Regions from separate parts of the Pseudarthrobacter humi genome, predicted to be linked through region 2. Evidence: predicted binding sites of a transcription regulator. Region 2 holds the regulator's gene; the other holds the start of a gene.
What was found. The regulator LexA, encoded in region 2, represses DNA repair genes until DNA is damaged. The targets are predictions, from matches to a motif close to TCGAACANNTGTTCGA.
Positions count from the first base shown of each region.

Region 1: the regulator LexA is predicted to act here: its motif matches at 1,370-1,385, upstream of NFC73_RS14220 (DUF6504 family protein).

Region 1 is NZ_JANCLV010000009.1:142,527-145,934, forward strand. Features, by position in the region: gene NFC73_RS14200 (SOS response-associated peptidase) at 1-21, shown strand, start outside; gene NFC73_RS14205 (VOC family protein) at 46-468, opposite strand; gene NFC73_RS14210 (chorismate mutase) at 488-808, shown strand; gene NFC73_RS14215 (hypothetical protein) at 900-1,289, opposite strand; gene NFC73_RS14220 (DUF6504 family protein) at 1,444-1,779, shown strand; gene NFC73_RS14225 (DNA polymerase III subunit alpha) at 1,776-3,408, shown strand, end outside.
Region 2 is NZ_JANCLV010000002.1:45,272-48,679, reverse strand. Features, by position in the region: gene NFC73_RS03250 (ATP-dependent DNA helicase) at 1-1,696, shown strand, start outside; gene lexA (transcriptional repressor LexA) at 1,708-2,454, opposite strand; gene NFC73_RS03240 (LysM peptidoglycan-binding domain-containing protein) at 2,804-3,244, shown strand; gene NFC73_RS03235 (histidinol-phosphate transaminase) at 3,323-3,408, shown strand, end outside.

The DNA of each region.
Region 1 (3,408 bases), on a different contig from region 2:
CCCGTTGCGGCGCTGTTCTAAGCAGGCACTCGTGGCGACATGCCCCTAAACGGTGACCTTGCCGGCGTCGTCCACTGTCCACGTGGGGTTGTAGGCAACTTCCCAGCGGAAGCCGTCCGGATCGGCGAAATAGCCGCTGTACCCTCCCCAGGGCTGGGTGACCGGCGCGGCGACGATAGTGGCCCCGGCCGATGCCGCTTCCGCCATGACCCGGTCCACCGCCTCGGTGCTGGGCAGGTTGTGGCTGAGCGTGATGCAGGGGACCGGGCCGGGGACACCAACCCCCGCCTCAGCGTGCATCTGCGCGGCGTCCCACAGGGAAAGGATGAGGCCGTGGTTGACCTGGATGAACACCACATCACCGGGAAACTCGCGGTGGACAGGCCAGCCGAGGCCCTCCGCGTAGAACCGGCGGGAGGCGTCAACACTGCGAACGCCTAGTGAGATGAAGTCGACTCTGGGCTGCATGCTTCGATACTGTCAGAAGATGGCAACAATTCAAGGAAACGATAGGGACGCTTTGGCCGACAAGGAACAGCTCGCTGCTGTTCGGATTGCGGTGGACGAAGTTGACGAGCAGATTGTCACCCTCATTGCGCGGCGTGAACGCCTGATCCGGATCGCCGGAACCCTGAAGGGGGACGACGCTGAAGTCCGCGCCCCCGGCCGGGTGGAACGGGTGATCGAGCATGTCCGGGCCGCCGCGGAAAAGAAGGACATTGATCCGGACATTGTCGAATCAACGTACCGGGCCATGATCTCGGGCTTCATCAAACTCGAGATGAAGGTCCACAGAGAAAGCAGCTGACGCTGCAGCAGGTGCTGTCCGGACACCGTTCCGGCAGCACCTGCCCCGGTGTTTCCCGGAGCGCTTCGTCGACCTGGAGCGCTTCGTTGACCTAGAGCGCTTCGTCGACGGCAACGCCCGACTGGAACGCCCTGCCGTCAGCCTCGCTGAAGGCCGACATGATGTGGCCCTTGCCCAGGCCATGGACGGCCGCGACGGGGAAGTTGCCGGTGATGGTGCTGCCCGAGTGCGTCACGCCGCCAAGATCATAGTTTTCCTCGGCAGTCTGGTCATGGCTGAACGAGTAGAAGGCAATGGCCTCCCCGTTCATGAACTCAATGCCCAAGCGTCTTTGCGATGAGTAATCAGGGCTCGCCGCCACCAGTCCCACTACGTACGCACCTGCCCCCGGTATGTTGCCGTCGATATCAAAGGTTGCCACGAGCTTTTCGTCCTGGGCTTTGATGCTTACGTGCTTGAGGAGTGCGTCATTGGTGCTCATGCCACAATCCTGCCTCCCTGCTGCCCGTCCGTCCACCCCTGTCTAGGTTTTGTCGGAGCGTCGTCGTAGACTCAAGGTATTCGAATATGTATTCGAATACCTTGCTTTTGCATCAGCATTTTTGCATCTGCTCCGTTCAGTTCCGGGAGGCGCCATGGGTATGTTCAGCGAGTCCGTGGACGTCGTGTGCACCCCCGCCGGCCAGCCGCTGAGCCTCCAGTGGGCCGGACGGCACTACACGGTGTGCGCCGAGCCCGTCCGGTGGTATGAACGCCGGCAGTGGTGGACCGAGGAACGCCGTGCGCCGCTCGGCAGCGGGCCGGGGCTGGTGGACCACGAAATCTGGCGCGTCCAAGTGCAGGCGGACCCGCGGGGTGCCGGTCCCCGGGATGCCGGAGAGCCGCTCACCCTGGACCTGAGCCGGCATACCGGCAGCGGCCGCTGGAGGCTCCTGCGGATCCACGACGCCCTCCGGCCACACACAGCATGAGCTTCTCCCACCTTCACGTTTCCACGGCCTTCAGCGCACACTATGGCGTTGCCTGGCCCGACGAACTGGCCCAGGTTGCCGCGGCGGACGGCGCAACCGCGCTCGCCTGCACGGACCGGGACGGCCTCTACGGCACCATCAAACACCTCAAAGCCTGTATGGAAGCCGGCATCGACCCCATCGTGGGGGTGGACCTTGCGGTTTTCGACGACGACGGCGACCACCGCACCCAGCTCGCCGGCAGGGTAGTGGTGCTCGCCCGCGGCCACAACAACGGGGCGGGCTACCGCGCACTGTGCCGGCTGGTGTCCGATGCCCATGCCCGCACCTCCGGCAAAGCCGGAGGAGCGGTGCCCGTGGCGGTCACCCGCGCCGAACTCGCCTCCCGCACGCTCGACCCCAAAACCCTGAAACCGGTCCTGACGGTCCTGATCGGCCCGGATTCCGACGTCGGACGGGCCATGAGCGGCCGGCGCTACCTCCGTCCGCGCACCCTTTTCAAAAGCTGGCTGGACGCCATGCCCCCAAGAACCCTGGTGGCGGAAGTCGTTTCCCAGCTCACTGCCCCTGGAGCGCCCCTGAGCACCGCCCACGCAGTACGAATGCTCAAACTCGCGGAAGAGCACCACGTACCCGCGGTGCTCACCAACGCGGTCCGCTACTGCGCAGAGGACGGCGCCGCCACAGCGGACGTACTCGACTCCGCCCGGACGCTGAAGTCACTTCCCGAGCTCGCGGCCGAGCCGCTGCTCCAGCCCAACGGGCAGGCCTGGCTCAAATCATCAGCGCAGATGCTTCAGCTCGGCAAGGAAATCATCCGCGCCGCAGGGTATGGCGCAGCGGACCTCAAACAGCTGATGGCGCAGACCGAGGCGCTCGCCGACTTCTGCCGGATTGACCCGGTGACTGACATGGGCTGGAAGCAGCCGGTGGTCCCCGAGGCATCGGTCATTGGCATCAGCCAGGACCCGCACGATGAACTGGTGCAGCGCTGTGAGGCCGGGATCAGCAGGCGGTTCCCCGGAATATCAGGCTCAGCCCACAAGGACATGCGCTCGCGGCTGGAGCACGAGCTGGGGATCATCAGGAACCTCGGGTTTTCCTCCTATTTCCTCACGGTCGCGGAGGTCTCCCGGATGATCATGGACATGGGGGTCAGGGCAGCCGCCCGCGGTTCCGGGGCCTCCAGCCTGGTCAACTACCTGATTGATGTCAGCCAGGTGGACCCCCTGCAACACGACCTGATCTTCGAACGCTTCCTATCCCGGGACCGGGCCACGTTGCCGGACATCGACATCGACGTCGAAAGCGCCGAACGGCACAACGTGTACCGGCGGATCTTTGACCGCTTCGGTTCTGAGCGCGTCACGCTGATGAGCATGCAGAACGGGTATCGCGCCCGCGGTGCCGTCCGCGACGCCGGGATGGCCCTGGGGATGGACGATGACGACGTCGGTGAGATCGCCAAGCAGCTGTGGCGTTTTTCGGCCCGGAAATTCCGTGAGGCACTGGTTGAGAAACCTGAGCTGCGGGAATTCGCCGGGCGCGTGGAACAACGGGACTTCGCCGAAAACCAGCAGCTTGACCTGCTGGTGGACCTCACGGAACGGCTGGACCGGCTGCCCCGCC
Region 2 (3,408 bases):
CAAGGGCCGCTCCAACTATGTCTGCCAGCACAAGCTCGAAGGCGGGTTCCCTTCCGAGGAACCCGCAGAGGGCCAGCTGTTCTCCCTCGGCGAAGACACCAGCGTCCCGCATTTCGCCGCTGCCCTGGGCGGGCCGTCGTCCCAGCTGGGCAAGGAAGTGGTGCGCCTGCGCGAGTGGGCGGAGAAGACCACCACGGGCGACCGTGACGAACTGCTTCCCGGCGTTACTGACCGGGCCTGGCGGCAGGTTTCGGTGACGTCCATGGAATGCCTGGGGGCCCAGAAATGCCCCATGGCAGCCGAATGCTTCAGCGAACTGGCGCGCCACGACGCCGCCGAGGCCGACGTTGTGGTCACCAACCATGCCATGCTCGCCGTCAGCGCCTTCGAAGGCCTGGCCGTGCTTCCTGAATACGACGTTGTGGTGGTGGACGAGGCCCACGAACTGCAGGACCGGGTCACCGGTGCGGTGTCGGGGCAACTCTCCGTGGCAATGGTCCACGCTGCGGCGTCGGGCGCGCGGAAACACACGGCCATCACTGTGGATGCCCTCAACGCAGCCGCCGCCAACCTGGAACTCGCCCTGGCCGGCGTGCCCAACGGGCTGCTCCCGAACGGCCTCAACGACGAACAGCTGGATTGTGTGGACCAGTTGCGTGAGGCCTGCCGCGCTGCACTGTCCGATTCCAAGGGGGACGGCAGCCAATCGGCGGACGGCGGGCGGCAGCTCGCGCGCTCACGCCTGATGCTGATCCTCGAACTGTGCGAGCGGCTGATCGTGGCCCGTGAAAACCGCGAAGTGGTGTGGTTTTCCCGCGCAAGTTCCTTCGATCCGCAACAGGGCTATGCGCAGCCCGACGAGTCTGCGCCGGTCCTGGTCAACATCGCGCCGCTTAGCGTTGCCGGCAAGCTCCGCGAGGGGCTGTTCGCCGGCCACACCGTTGTCCTGACGTCGGCAACCCTGGCCATCGGCTCAGCCTTTGAACCGACCGCCGGCGGCTTGGGACTGGTGGGGGAGGGTGCGCCCAACTGGAGCGGGATCGATGTCGGATCGCCCTTTGACTATCCCAAACAGGGGATCCTTTATGTCGCAGGCCACCTTCCCAAGCCGGGCCGCGGGGCCTCGCAGGAGGCCCTTGATGAACTTGAGGCGCTGATCCGCGCGTCCGGCGGCGGCGCCCTGTGTCTGTTTTCGTCCCGCCGAGCCGCAGAGGAAGCCGCAGAAGCGATGCGTCCCCGGCTTGGCCTCAGCATTCTCTGCCAGGGCGACTCCACCATGACGGCCCTCGTGAAGCAGTTCGCGGACGAGCCCGATACCTGCCTGTTCGGCACCATGTCCCTGTGGCAGGGCGTTGATGTTCCGGGTGGATCATGCCGGCTGGTGGTGATCGACCGCATCCCGTTCCCGCGGCCGGACGACCCGCTGATGACCGCACGGTCCCGCGCCGTTGCGCAGGCCGGCGGAAACGGCTTTATGGCGGTATCGGCGACCCACGCGGCCATCCGCTTGGCCCAGGGCGCGGGAAGGCTGATCCGTTCCACCGGAGACAAAGGTGTGGTGGCAGTGCTTGATTCCCGGCTTGCCACCGAGCGCTACGCCGGATTCCTCCGCGCCGCTTTGCCGCCGTTCTGGCCCACCACGGACCGCAAGACGGCATTCGCCGCCCTGGAAAGGCTGGCCGGGAAGGGCGCCTGACTGCGCAGGTCCTATAGCGACCGCAGGACCGAGACGACCTTGCCCATGATGGTGGCGTGATCGCCCAGGATGGGCTCGTACTGGGTGTTCTGCGGCAACAGCCACGTGTGGCCGTCGCGCTGGCGGAAGGTCTTGACGGTGGCTTCGTCGTCCAGCAGGGCCGCGACAATATCGCCGTTGGAGGCGTCTGCCTGCCGGCGGACCACTACCCAGTCGCCGTCGCAGATGGCAGCATCCACCATCGAATCGCCGGCCACGCGCAGCATAAACAGCTCACCCTGGCCCACCAGCTGCCGGGGCAGGGGCATGACGTCTTCCACCACCTGGTCAGCCAGGATGGGCCCGCCGGCCGCGATCCGGCCCACCAACGGCACCATCGCGGTGTCCATGGCAGAGGGAAGTTCGGTGACCGTCCCGCCGATGCCGTGCAGGACTGAGGGCTTGGTTGTCCCGTTCGACTTAGCGGACCCGCCGTCAAGCGTCAACGGCATCAGGACTTCCATGGCCCGCGGACGCTTGGGGTCCCGGCGCAAGTACCCCAGCTTCTCCAGTTGCGAGAGCTGGTGGGTCACGCTCGACAAACTCGCCAAGCCCACGGTGTCACCGATTTCACGCATCGACGGCGGATAGCCGTTGTCATTCACCGAGCGCTGGATGGTTTCAAGGATCTTCTTTTGGCGGGCGGTGAGCCCCTTGGGGGTTCGTGGGGGCTGGCGGCGCTGCGGTGTCGCCTTGCCCTCGGCGGCTGGTGCTGCCATGTTCGCCAATGCCTTTCGGTTGCCCGGCTCCGCTCCGGCCTCTGGTGCCTGGAACGCCCCGGGGCTGGTGTCGGAGTTGATTGTCAGACCCTGCTGATCAACTACAGAGGTGGTTGTTCTTTGATCCAAACGTAGGCCAGCCACAGGGCTTTTTCAAACATTTGTTCTAGCGAGTCTCGACAATATTCGTTGATAAGTGCTAAAAATGAAGAAGCAAAGTTCGAACATGTGTTCTACTCGTTGCTTGCGGATTCGAATATTCGAATTTATGGACGGCTCAGGCCGGTGCCGGCAAGTGGACGCGGAGGGCGCGCCGGGCAGCACAGTATGGTCCAGGAGGGCTCATTTCATGTCAGCTATATCCGCTTCGCAGGACTCGCGTCCGCAGTTCATTTCCGTGCAGGACCTCACCTCGCGGCAGTGGTCCGCACCCGTTTCGACGTCGGATTCGGCCCCAAGGCAGCGCAGGGAAGCGTTACCGCCGCTACGCCTGACCCGCAGGGGCCGGGTAGTCCTCATCGGCATCCCGCTGGTGATTCTTGCCGCAATCCTGCTTTCCCTTGCAGGTTTCCTCAACGCCCCGGCAAAGGCCGCCGATTCTGCCGCGGACCTGTCACTAACGCCAACAGTTTCGGTCACGGTGCAGGCCGGCCAGTCACTCTGGGCCATTGCCGGCACGGTGGCGCCCGAGCGTGATCCCCGTGATGTCATTGCGGATATTGCCCAGTTGAACAACCTTTCCGCCGGCGGCGTTGTCCCCGGACAGCAACTCTTCGTCCCCACCAGGTAATGAGCCTGCGGGCTCGGGTGTGTGCCGCCGCAGGCCGTCACATTTTCCGGCCGTCTGCTTCGGACCTAAACTGTTCAGGTGAATGACCAGCTAGAGCGTCTGAACAGACTTCCCCTCCGGACCAACCTCCGCGGACTGACCCCGTACGGTGCCCCGCAGCTGGA